DNA from 4 places in the Peribacillus sp. TH14 genome. Region 1 is predicted to be linked to each of the others. Evidence: riboswitches for the same ligand, from Rfam matches in the RefSeq annotation. Region 1 holds a riboswitch; each other region holds the start of a gene.
What was found. A riboswitch is a leader RNA that binds a small molecule or an ion and turns the genes downstream of it on or off. The one in region 1 is predicted to bind S-adenosylmethionine.
Positions count from the first base shown of each region.

Region 1 (2,202 bases):
ATCGATCCACTAGCTTTTCTTTATAGAGTATATGCATGATTCCTAATGCTAGTGCACCATCAGTCCCTGGGAGAATGGGAATGAACCAATCGGCCATTCGTCCGGTTTGATTTTTATGAACGTCAATAACAATGACTTTAGCTCCTGATTTTTTTGCTTTTTGTGCGATTGTTACTTGATGCATATTTGTACTTACAGCATTGATTCCCCAAAAGATGAATAACTTAGTTTCGGTCATCTCTTCTGGGTCTGTACCGTAGCTCCCCCCCATTGTGTAGCGGTAGCCTGTTGAGCCAGCAACTGAACAGATGGTCCGGTCAAGTTGACTTGATCCGAGGCGGTTAAAAAAACGGCGATCCATTCCTTCTGCAGCGAGTTTCCCCATATTCCCATAGAAACTGTAAGGAAGAATGGTTTGTGCCCCTTCCTCTGAAATAAGATTTTTCCAATGATTTGTGATCGTATCGATCGCTTCTTCCCAACTAATAATGGCGAAATTCCCCTCACCTTTTTTTCCCACGCGTTTTAAAGGTGTCTTAATTCTCTTGCTATCATAAATCCGTTCACCCATATTCCGAACCTTGTTGCAAATATTCCCTTTCGTCACTGGATGATTTGGGTCACCACTAATTTTCTTGATTTTTCCATCCTCTTTGTGTACAAGTAAACCACATTGGTCTGGGCAATCAAGAGAACAGACTGAAAGGACTACACCATTTTCTATATCTTTATATGATTGCATGTCAGTATCCTTTCATGAAAAAAATGATTCATAGATTATATCATACGGAGAGAATATTTAGAAAGTTCAAATAAATATTGACTTCCGTTTTGAAATTCATTATATTTGGTATATTCTATTAATTGAAAAAATAGTTAAACCAATATAATATTGTAAAATTTCTATCAAGAGAGGTGGAGGGACTGGCCCTTTGAAGCCTCGGCAACATTATTGTGCCAATTCCAGCAAGCGAAGCTTGAAAGATAGAAAGAGTGGCCTTTTATTTTATTGTTGTGAGAACGATATTATGAAGTAATTATCTCTTTCCGTCTTAGCGGGAAGAGATTTTTTTATTTTTAAGAAGTGAGTTACTGACATGTAAAGTCGTTACACAAAAGGAGAGAGATGTAAAAATGAACATTCTAGTAACAGCACCATATAACGAAGCGGGCATCAAGGAATTAAATGAGTTATTTGGAAAGGCTACCTATCAACCTTGGAAGGAAAATGGAAGGGCCTATAACGAAGTAGAGTTGATCTCTTTATTAAAAGAGTCTAAGGCGGAGGGGTTAATTACTGAGTTAGATCAAGTAACAGAAAAAGTATTCGCTGAAGTACCTGAATTGAGATTTGTGGGTGTGTGTCGTGGCATGCCTTCTAATGTTGATGTGGAAGGTGCAACAAAAAGGGGACTTCCCGTCTTTTTCACTCCAGCACGTAATGCTCAGGCTGTTGCAGAATTATTTGTCGGTAATCTCCTTACATTTTTAAGGCATACCATTCCTTCCAATCAATGGTTGAAGGAGGAAAAATGGAATGAAGACTATCTCCAAGCCTATTTAAAGTTTAAAGGAAATGAAATTTTTGGGAAAACAATTGGAATGGTGGGGTTTGGGGCCGTGGGCCAGCGAATTGCAGCGGTTCTTGAAAGTTTTCAATGTTCGATAAAATACTATGACCCTTATGTAGAGAGTGATAATCCTAATCATGTTCGGGCTTCTTTAGAAGACGTTTTTTCGACAAGTGATGTGGTATCCATACACCTCCCTAGAACAGAGGAAACGATCGGGATGATCAATGAACACTTTTTGGGACTGATGAAAGAAGAGGCAATCTTTGTAAATATGTCAAGGGCTGTCGTGGTTGAAAGAGATGCGCTTGTACAAGTATTAAAAGCACAAAAGATTAGGGGGGCGATATTAGATGTGTTTTATCAAGAGCCGCCTGAACAAAGTGACTATGAATTAATTAAATTGCCCAATGTATTAGCTACTCCTCATCTTGCCGGCGCAAGTTATGAGGTTGAGGATCATCACGTCTCAATAATGAACCAAGCGTTAACAAAGTGGACAACACAACATACTCTTCAGATTCCAACTCTATATAACAGAAAAAATCTAGAAGTTAAGTCATAAGAAAGAAGAGTGAAAAAAATGGCTATAAAAGAAGGTTATTTAGTATTTGATATCGGTACTGGAAAT
Region 1 is NZ_JAEKEK010000001.1:3,162,396-3,164,597, forward strand. It holds gene JFU50_RS15350 (molybdopterin oxidoreductase family protein) at 1-742, opposite strand, end outside; SAM riboswitch class I at 901-991, shown strand; gene JFU50_RS15355 (2-hydroxyacid dehydrogenase) at 1,135-2,136, shown strand; gene JFU50_RS15360 (FGGY-family carbohydrate kinase) at 2,155-2,202, shown strand, end outside.

Region 2 (2,202 bases), 1.5 Mb from region 1:
ATAAGAGTGGGGGGCGCAGGGAGCTCCCCGCATGGATAAGGCAGACCGTGAGTAGCAACCTGAATAGTGAGTTTGCCAAAGGTTTGCCGTTATTTCATCAAGATACAGAGCTTTCCTTATGAGGAAGGAAGTCCTGATCCTGACTGACTTCGTAATGTTTTCGTTTTTTTGTAATAGAGTCTATGCCTAGGTTACCCGTATACATGGTATGCAGGGCAAAATCTGACCTGTCTTAAGGTATAGTTAAATGAACGATTAAAAATTATACTGTAAAAATATTTTAGATTATTCAAAATAGAGTTGACATTAGTAAAATTTGAATATATAGTGAGGAACATAATTAAATAAATACGTTATTTCTTATCAAGAGATGTGGAGGGACTTGGCCCTATGATACCTCGGCAGCGGGTTTTTACTTTTGTAAAAATACTGTGCTAATTCCAACGGACGAAAGTTTGAAAGATAAGAAGGAGCTTTTCTTAGATAATTAAATTAAGAGTTTACTCTTTTTTATTTCTAAAAGAGGCCTCTTCTGTCTGATGACGGAAGAGGCCTCTTTTGTTTATTCAGAATGTATATGGTTATTTGGAGAATTGGTGCAATTATTAGTAGGTTTCACGCACTAATCGTGAATTATAAGCAATTACTCGTGAGTTTGACAGATTAACTCGTGAGTTTCGCGCAATTACTCGTGAGTTTCGCGCAATTACTCGTGAGTTTCACGCATTTACTCGTGAGTTTCACACATTTACTCGTGAATTGTGAGCAATTACTCGTGAGTTTCGAAAATTTAACCCTATCATTATGAAACTTTGCAAAGCTCTTCTCTGGATAATGAATTCGTACAAATAAACAGCGTGGGGGGAGACAGAATGATTGAATTTCAAAATGTTAAAAAGGTATATAAAACAAAGAAACAGACTGTTGAAGCTTTGAAAGGAATTAATTTGACAGTTGAAAAAGGCGATATTTTTGGTGTTGTCGGTTATAGTGGAGCCGGAAAAAGTACGTTGATTCGGTTAGTCAATCTACTCGAACACCCTTCAGATGGACAGGTTATTGTTGGGGGGAAGGATTTAACCAAATTGAACCCGAAGGAATTACGGGCAGAAAAGAAAAAAATTGGCATGATTTTTCAACATTTTAACTTACTTAACTCAAAGACAGTTTTTGATAATATTGCCATGCCGCTAGTTTTATCGGGAACCCCTAGTAAAGAAATCAAAGAGCGGGTAGGCGAGTTGTTAGAGTTCGTTGGCTTATCAAGTAAAGCAAGGAGTTATCCGGAACAATTGTCTGGCGGTCAAAAGCAACGAATAGGGATTGCTAGAGCGTTGGCTACCAACCCATCGATTCTTTTGTGTGATGAAGCGACGTCAGCATTGGATCCACAAACAACTAGTGCTGTACTGCGACTCTTAAAAAAAATTAATAAAGAATACAATATTACCATTTTGCTAATCACTCATGAAATGTCTGTAATTAGGGAAATTTGCAATAAGGTTGCGGTCATGGAAGGCGGACGCGTGGTTGAACAAGGTTCGGTTTTCGAAGTTTTTGCGAAGCCCCAAACAGGTATCGCAAAAAACTTTGTACGAACTGTTATTCACGACGAGATCCCACAAAGTTTCCTGAAAAATACCGGATCATATATTCCGATTATTTGGAAAATTAACTTTATTGGTACTACATCAGGCAATCCTTTACTTTCAACCATCTCGAAAAAATATGATGTTCATTTAAGTGTTTTATCAGCTAATATTTCTGAAATTCAAGAAACACCTTTTGGAAATTTAATTATTGAAGTGACAGGGAACAAAAAAGAGGTGGACAAGGCTTATCAATATATTAAAGATGAGGGGATTCTCGTCCAGGAGGTGCAGATAAATGGGTAATACGCTTTGGGGAATGGAAATAACGGCAGACCAGCTGTCGACAGCTTTCGGTGACACACTTTATATGGTAGCCATCTCATTGATATTTTCCGGGCTGATTGGACTTCCGCTAGGAATCTTACTTGTCATTACAAGAAAGGGTCACATCCTGGAGAATAAATGGATCTTTAATGTATTGAACCCGGTCATCAATATATTGCGGTCGGTTCCTTTCATCATCTTGCTTGTAGCACTTATTCCGTTTACCAGAATGATTGTCGGCAGTGCGATCGGAACGAATGCGGCCATTGTTCCGCTAATCTTTTAC
Region 2 is NZ_JAEKEK010000001.1:1,703,354-1,705,555, reverse strand. It holds gene JFU50_RS08215 (hypothetical protein) at 1-122, shown strand, start outside; SAM riboswitch class I at 358-469, shown strand; gene JFU50_RS08210 (methionine ABC transporter ATP-binding protein) at 873-1,895, shown strand; gene JFU50_RS08205 (methionine ABC transporter permease) at 1,909-2,202, shown strand, end outside.
Region 2: linked by a shared signal. The riboswitch ahead of JFU50_RS08210 (methionine ABC transporter ATP-binding protein) and the one ahead of JFU50_RS15355 (2-hydroxyacid dehydrogenase) in region 1 are both predicted to bind S-adenosylmethionine.

Region 3 (2,202 bases), 2.2 Mb from region 1:
CCAATTCAGCTACAACATAGCACCTTCTCACTCTGTCTTATCCGTTATTAATGACGGATCTAGGAATCGACTTGGATATCTTCGTTGGGGACTCATACCTTACTGGGCAAAAGATGAGAAAATGGGCTACAAGATGATTAATGCCCGAGCGGAGACCATTGCTGAGAAAACAAGTTTTAAGAATTCGTATAAGAAGAAACGGTGTTTGATACTTGCCGACTCTTTTTATGAGTGGAAGAAGACACCAGAACGTAAAATACCTATGCGAATAAAACTTAAGAGTAATGCCCCATTTGGAATGGCTGGTCTCTGGGAATCATGGAAATCACCTGAAGGTATCACGATATATTCCTGCTCAGTTATTACCACTACTCCGAATGAGCTAATGACTAGTATTCATGATCGCATGCCAGTTATACTTAAACCTGAAGATGAAAAGACTTGGCTGGATCCTTCAATTAATGATACTGCATATCTACAGCAATACTTAAAATCATTTGATACTGAACAGATGGAAGCTTTTGAGGTATCGAATGATGTGAACTCACCTAAAAATAATTCACCTAAGTTAATACACCAAATTTGCTGAGAGGTCCTAGGACCTCTTTTTGTTTTTCTCTTTTCAATTAAAGGTGAAGTACTTTATCATCATTCATAAGTTCCTCTTTACTCATTTGAAAAAAGCCTCTTTATAAAATACTTTAGGCTACACCTTGCGGAAATACATAAAATACTGTACTCTTATATTTGCTTTTCGATGCGGGTATCGATGTCACTTTCCTAGAGTGAATGGATGAAAAGCTAGGACTGCAAAAAGACAACTTAGCAATCGAACAATGCAGTGCACTTGTTAACCTGCCTGATTCTTTACTCGTAGACATCGGAACATTTGATAATATCATTACGTAATTTGGATCTTCTTATCAAGAGAGACGGAGGGACTGGCCCGAAGATGTCTCGGCAGCAGACTTAATAGGAGTGCTGTGCCAAATCCAGCAGGCGAATACGTCTGAAAGATGAGGAGGGTGTTTTTTATAGATTAAAAGACCTCTTCTTATTGTTTAATAGAAGAGGTCTTTTTTCACGTTCGATGGTTTAGCTTTAGCTTCGTATTGGCTATTATGCTTTTGGAGTCATGCTTACAATAATATGAAAGAAATGTTGGATCTTACTAGAATTTTTTACCGAATTAGTTCAATGAATAAGGGCTATGACATATTTGTCATGGGAAAAATAAAAAGAGGTGTTCATCATGAGTACAAACAATAAAGGGAATCCTTGGGCTTTAGTCCCATTTGTCGTTTTTTTAATTTTATTTATAGGTTCCGGGGTTATTACAAGAGATTTTTATTCATTTCCGGTGATTGTGGCGATTGCGATTGCATCAGCGGCTGCATTGGCAATGAATCGAAAAGAGTCTTTCAATCAAAAAGTTGAAATCTTTTGTAAAGGTGCCGGGGACTCCAATATTATGTTAATGGTTATCATTTTCCTTTTGGCCGGTGCTTTTTCAGAAGTGGCGAATGGAATGGGTGCGGTAGAATCAACGGTGAATCTTGCGTTATCGGTTTTTCCGCAAAATCTATTAATGGTAGGTATTTTCATTATCGCTTGTTTTATTTCTCTATCTATGGGGACAAGCATGGGAACAATCGTAGCGCTAGCACCTATAGGTGTAGGAATTAGTGAACAAACCGATATTTCGCTTGCCCTTTCAATGGCCGCCGTTATCGGTGGTGCGATGTTTGGTGACAACCTATCTTTCATTTCAGATACGACAATCGCAGCTGTTCGAACGCAGGGAACGAAAATGAAGGATAAGTTTAAAGTGAATTTTTTCATTGTTTTACCTGCGGCCATCATCACATGTGTCATCCTTGGCTTTTTAACAATGGGTGAACAAGCAGCTATCTCTCAACATTCCTATAATTGGGTGAAGATTCTACCTTATATTTGCGTTTTGATCACTGCATTAGCTGGAGTCAATGTGTTCCTTGTCCTCTCCATCGGTATTGTGTTTGCCGGAATTATCGGGTTAGCGGATGGTAGTTATCAACTGATGGGCGTCATTCAAAAAATGGGGGATGGAATGGCGGGAATGTATGAGATCTCTTTTCTTGCCATTTTAATTGCTGGTATTGTGTCAGTCATCAAACATAACGGCGGCATCGATTATCTTCTCCACGTCGTGACCCGTAATAG
Region 3 is NZ_JAEKEK010000001.1:5,316,973-5,319,174, reverse strand. It holds gene JFU50_RS25620 (SOS response-associated peptidase) at 1-589, shown strand, start outside; SAM riboswitch class I at 918-1,023, shown strand; gene JFU50_RS25615 (Na+/H+ antiporter NhaC family protein) at 1,253-2,202, shown strand, end outside.
Region 3: linked by a shared signal. The riboswitch ahead of JFU50_RS25615 (Na+/H+ antiporter NhaC family protein) and the one ahead of JFU50_RS15355 (2-hydroxyacid dehydrogenase) in region 1 are both predicted to bind S-adenosylmethionine.

Region 4 (2,202 bases), 1.2 Mb from region 1:
AAGGGCGCAGAAATGTTTTTATTGATGGATTACGTTCCATCGGCTGGGATGTCCAAGCTCCTAAAGCATCTTTCTTTGCATGGCTCAAGATTCCTGAAGGTTTCACGTCCGAGAGTTTTGCTGATTATTTATTAACGCATGCTCACGTAGCTGTTGCTGCTGGAAATGGATTCGGTGAATTTGGAGAAGGATATGTTAGGGTGGGGTTACTTACTTCTGAAGAACGGCTTCAAGAAGCAGTTGAACGGATTCGCGCATTGAATTTATTTGGAGAATAGTGGAAGATTCCAAGTTAGCTACCGTTAAATTGTTGAAAACTTATTGACAAAGTATGGATTACCTGTCAGAATACAAAATAAATTCTTAATCTTTTGATACTTGAAGTTTAAATATATCAGCGTTTTCTTATTTTGAGCAGGTGGAGGGACTAGCCCTATGAAGCCCAGCAACCGACCGTAATTCCATTGCGAAATGGGGCGGAATTCTTCGCCGGATTTTTTTGGAATCCACAAGGCACGGTGCTAATTCTTGCAGCTATAAGCTGGGAGATAAGAAGATGGCTTTTTTAAAGCCTCTTCTTTATGAAGGGGCTTTTATTGTTTTAACATGGATTAACAGTCGAAGATTCCATTCTCCATATATCGAGGTAATAGGAAAATGATGGAAACCGTATTAGCCAGATATTAGAATACTGACTTCAAGACTTTACTAACGTTTAATAGGAGTGATCAGATGAGCGAGATAATCGCTACTTATTTAATTCATGATTTCAATGGCGAACATGAGAAAAAAGCCGAGAGTATTGCCTTAGGTTTGACAGTAGGAACATGGACGGACCTGCCTCATTTGGTCCAGAAGCAGTTGGAGAAACATAAAGGACGTGTTGTTTCCGTCACCCCTCTACCTGAAGCAGAAAGAGCAAACCGTTTTTTCAATCGTAAGGTGTACCGTTCGATGATAAAAATTGCCTACCCGTCGGGAAATTTTTCTAATGATTTACCGGCTATTCTCACGACAGTATTCGGTAAATTGTCATTGGATGGGGAAATCAAACTGATTGACTTGGATTTTGTTGGCGATATACACAAGGCTTTTCCAGGACCTCAATTTGGGATTACAGGTATAAGAGAAAAGATTAACGTATTGGACCGGCCTCTGGTGATGAGTATTTTTAAAGGGGTATTAGGACGGGATCTCTTATTCCATAATGAGCAGCTGAAACAACAAGCATTAGGAGGAGTCGACCTGGTAAAAGATGATGAGATTCTCTTCGATCAGGAGCAGACCCCATTCATTGATAGAATAAGAACGGGCAGACAAATTTTGAAAGAAGTCTATGAAACAACGGGCCATCGAACTTTATATGCTGTCAATCTATCAGGTAAAACTTTTGAATTATTAGAAAAGGCAGAGCGTGCAGCAGAAGCAGGTGCCGATGCCTTATTATTTAACGTTCATACATATGGATTGGATGTACTTCAAGCTTTGCGTGAAAACGATCGTATTAATCTACCGATCATGGCTCACCCTGCATATAGCGGAGCAGTAGCTTCATCGTCATTTTATGGTGTCAGCTACGCGTTATTGCTTGGAAAATTAGTAAGACTATCAGGTGCGGATTTATCTCTATTCCCTTCTCCATATGGAAATGTGGCACTTGAGAAAGAGGAAACATTAGCGATTGCTGAAGCTTTGACGAAAGATGAGCCGTCATGGAAAAAAGCCTTCCCGGTTCCTTCAGCAGGTATTCATCCGGGAATGGTTCCTAATCTAATTAAGGATTTTGGGAAGGACAGCGTAATTAATGCAGGCGGTGGAATCCACGGACATCCCGACGGAGCAAAGGGCGGGGCAAAGGCTTTCCGTTCTGCTGTAGAAGCTGTTCTTACAGGCAAGGCATTATCTGATGCGGCTTATGAAGATGAAGCACTAAGCAAAGCACTTGAGTTATGGGGAGGCTTGTAAGGAATAATGAAACCGATTATTTTTTGTGATTTTGACGGAACAATTACTAACTCAGATAATATCATCGCTATCATGAAAAAATTTGCACCTCCGGGATGGGAAGAGCTAAAAGACGGTGTTCTTCAGCAAAAAATCAGTATATCTACAGGAGTTGGGAAAATGTTTTCCCTGCTTGACAGTAGTCTAAAGGAAGACATTATTCAATATGTGAAGGATACAGCCGGCATTCGCCCAGGG
Region 4 is NZ_JAEKEK010000001.1:4,343,863-4,346,064, forward strand. It holds gene JFU50_RS21215 (pyridoxal phosphate-dependent aminotransferase) at 1-278, shown strand, start outside; SAM riboswitch class I at 403-555, shown strand; gene mtnW (2,3-diketo-5-methylthiopentyl-1-phosphate enolase) at 733-1,965, shown strand; gene JFU50_RS21225 (2-hydroxy-3-keto-5-methylthiopentenyl-1-phosphate phosphatase) at 1,972-2,202, shown strand, end outside.
Region 4: linked by a shared signal. The riboswitch ahead of mtnW (2,3-diketo-5-methylthiopentyl-1-phosphate enolase) and the one ahead of JFU50_RS15355 (2-hydroxyacid dehydrogenase) in region 1 are both predicted to bind S-adenosylmethionine.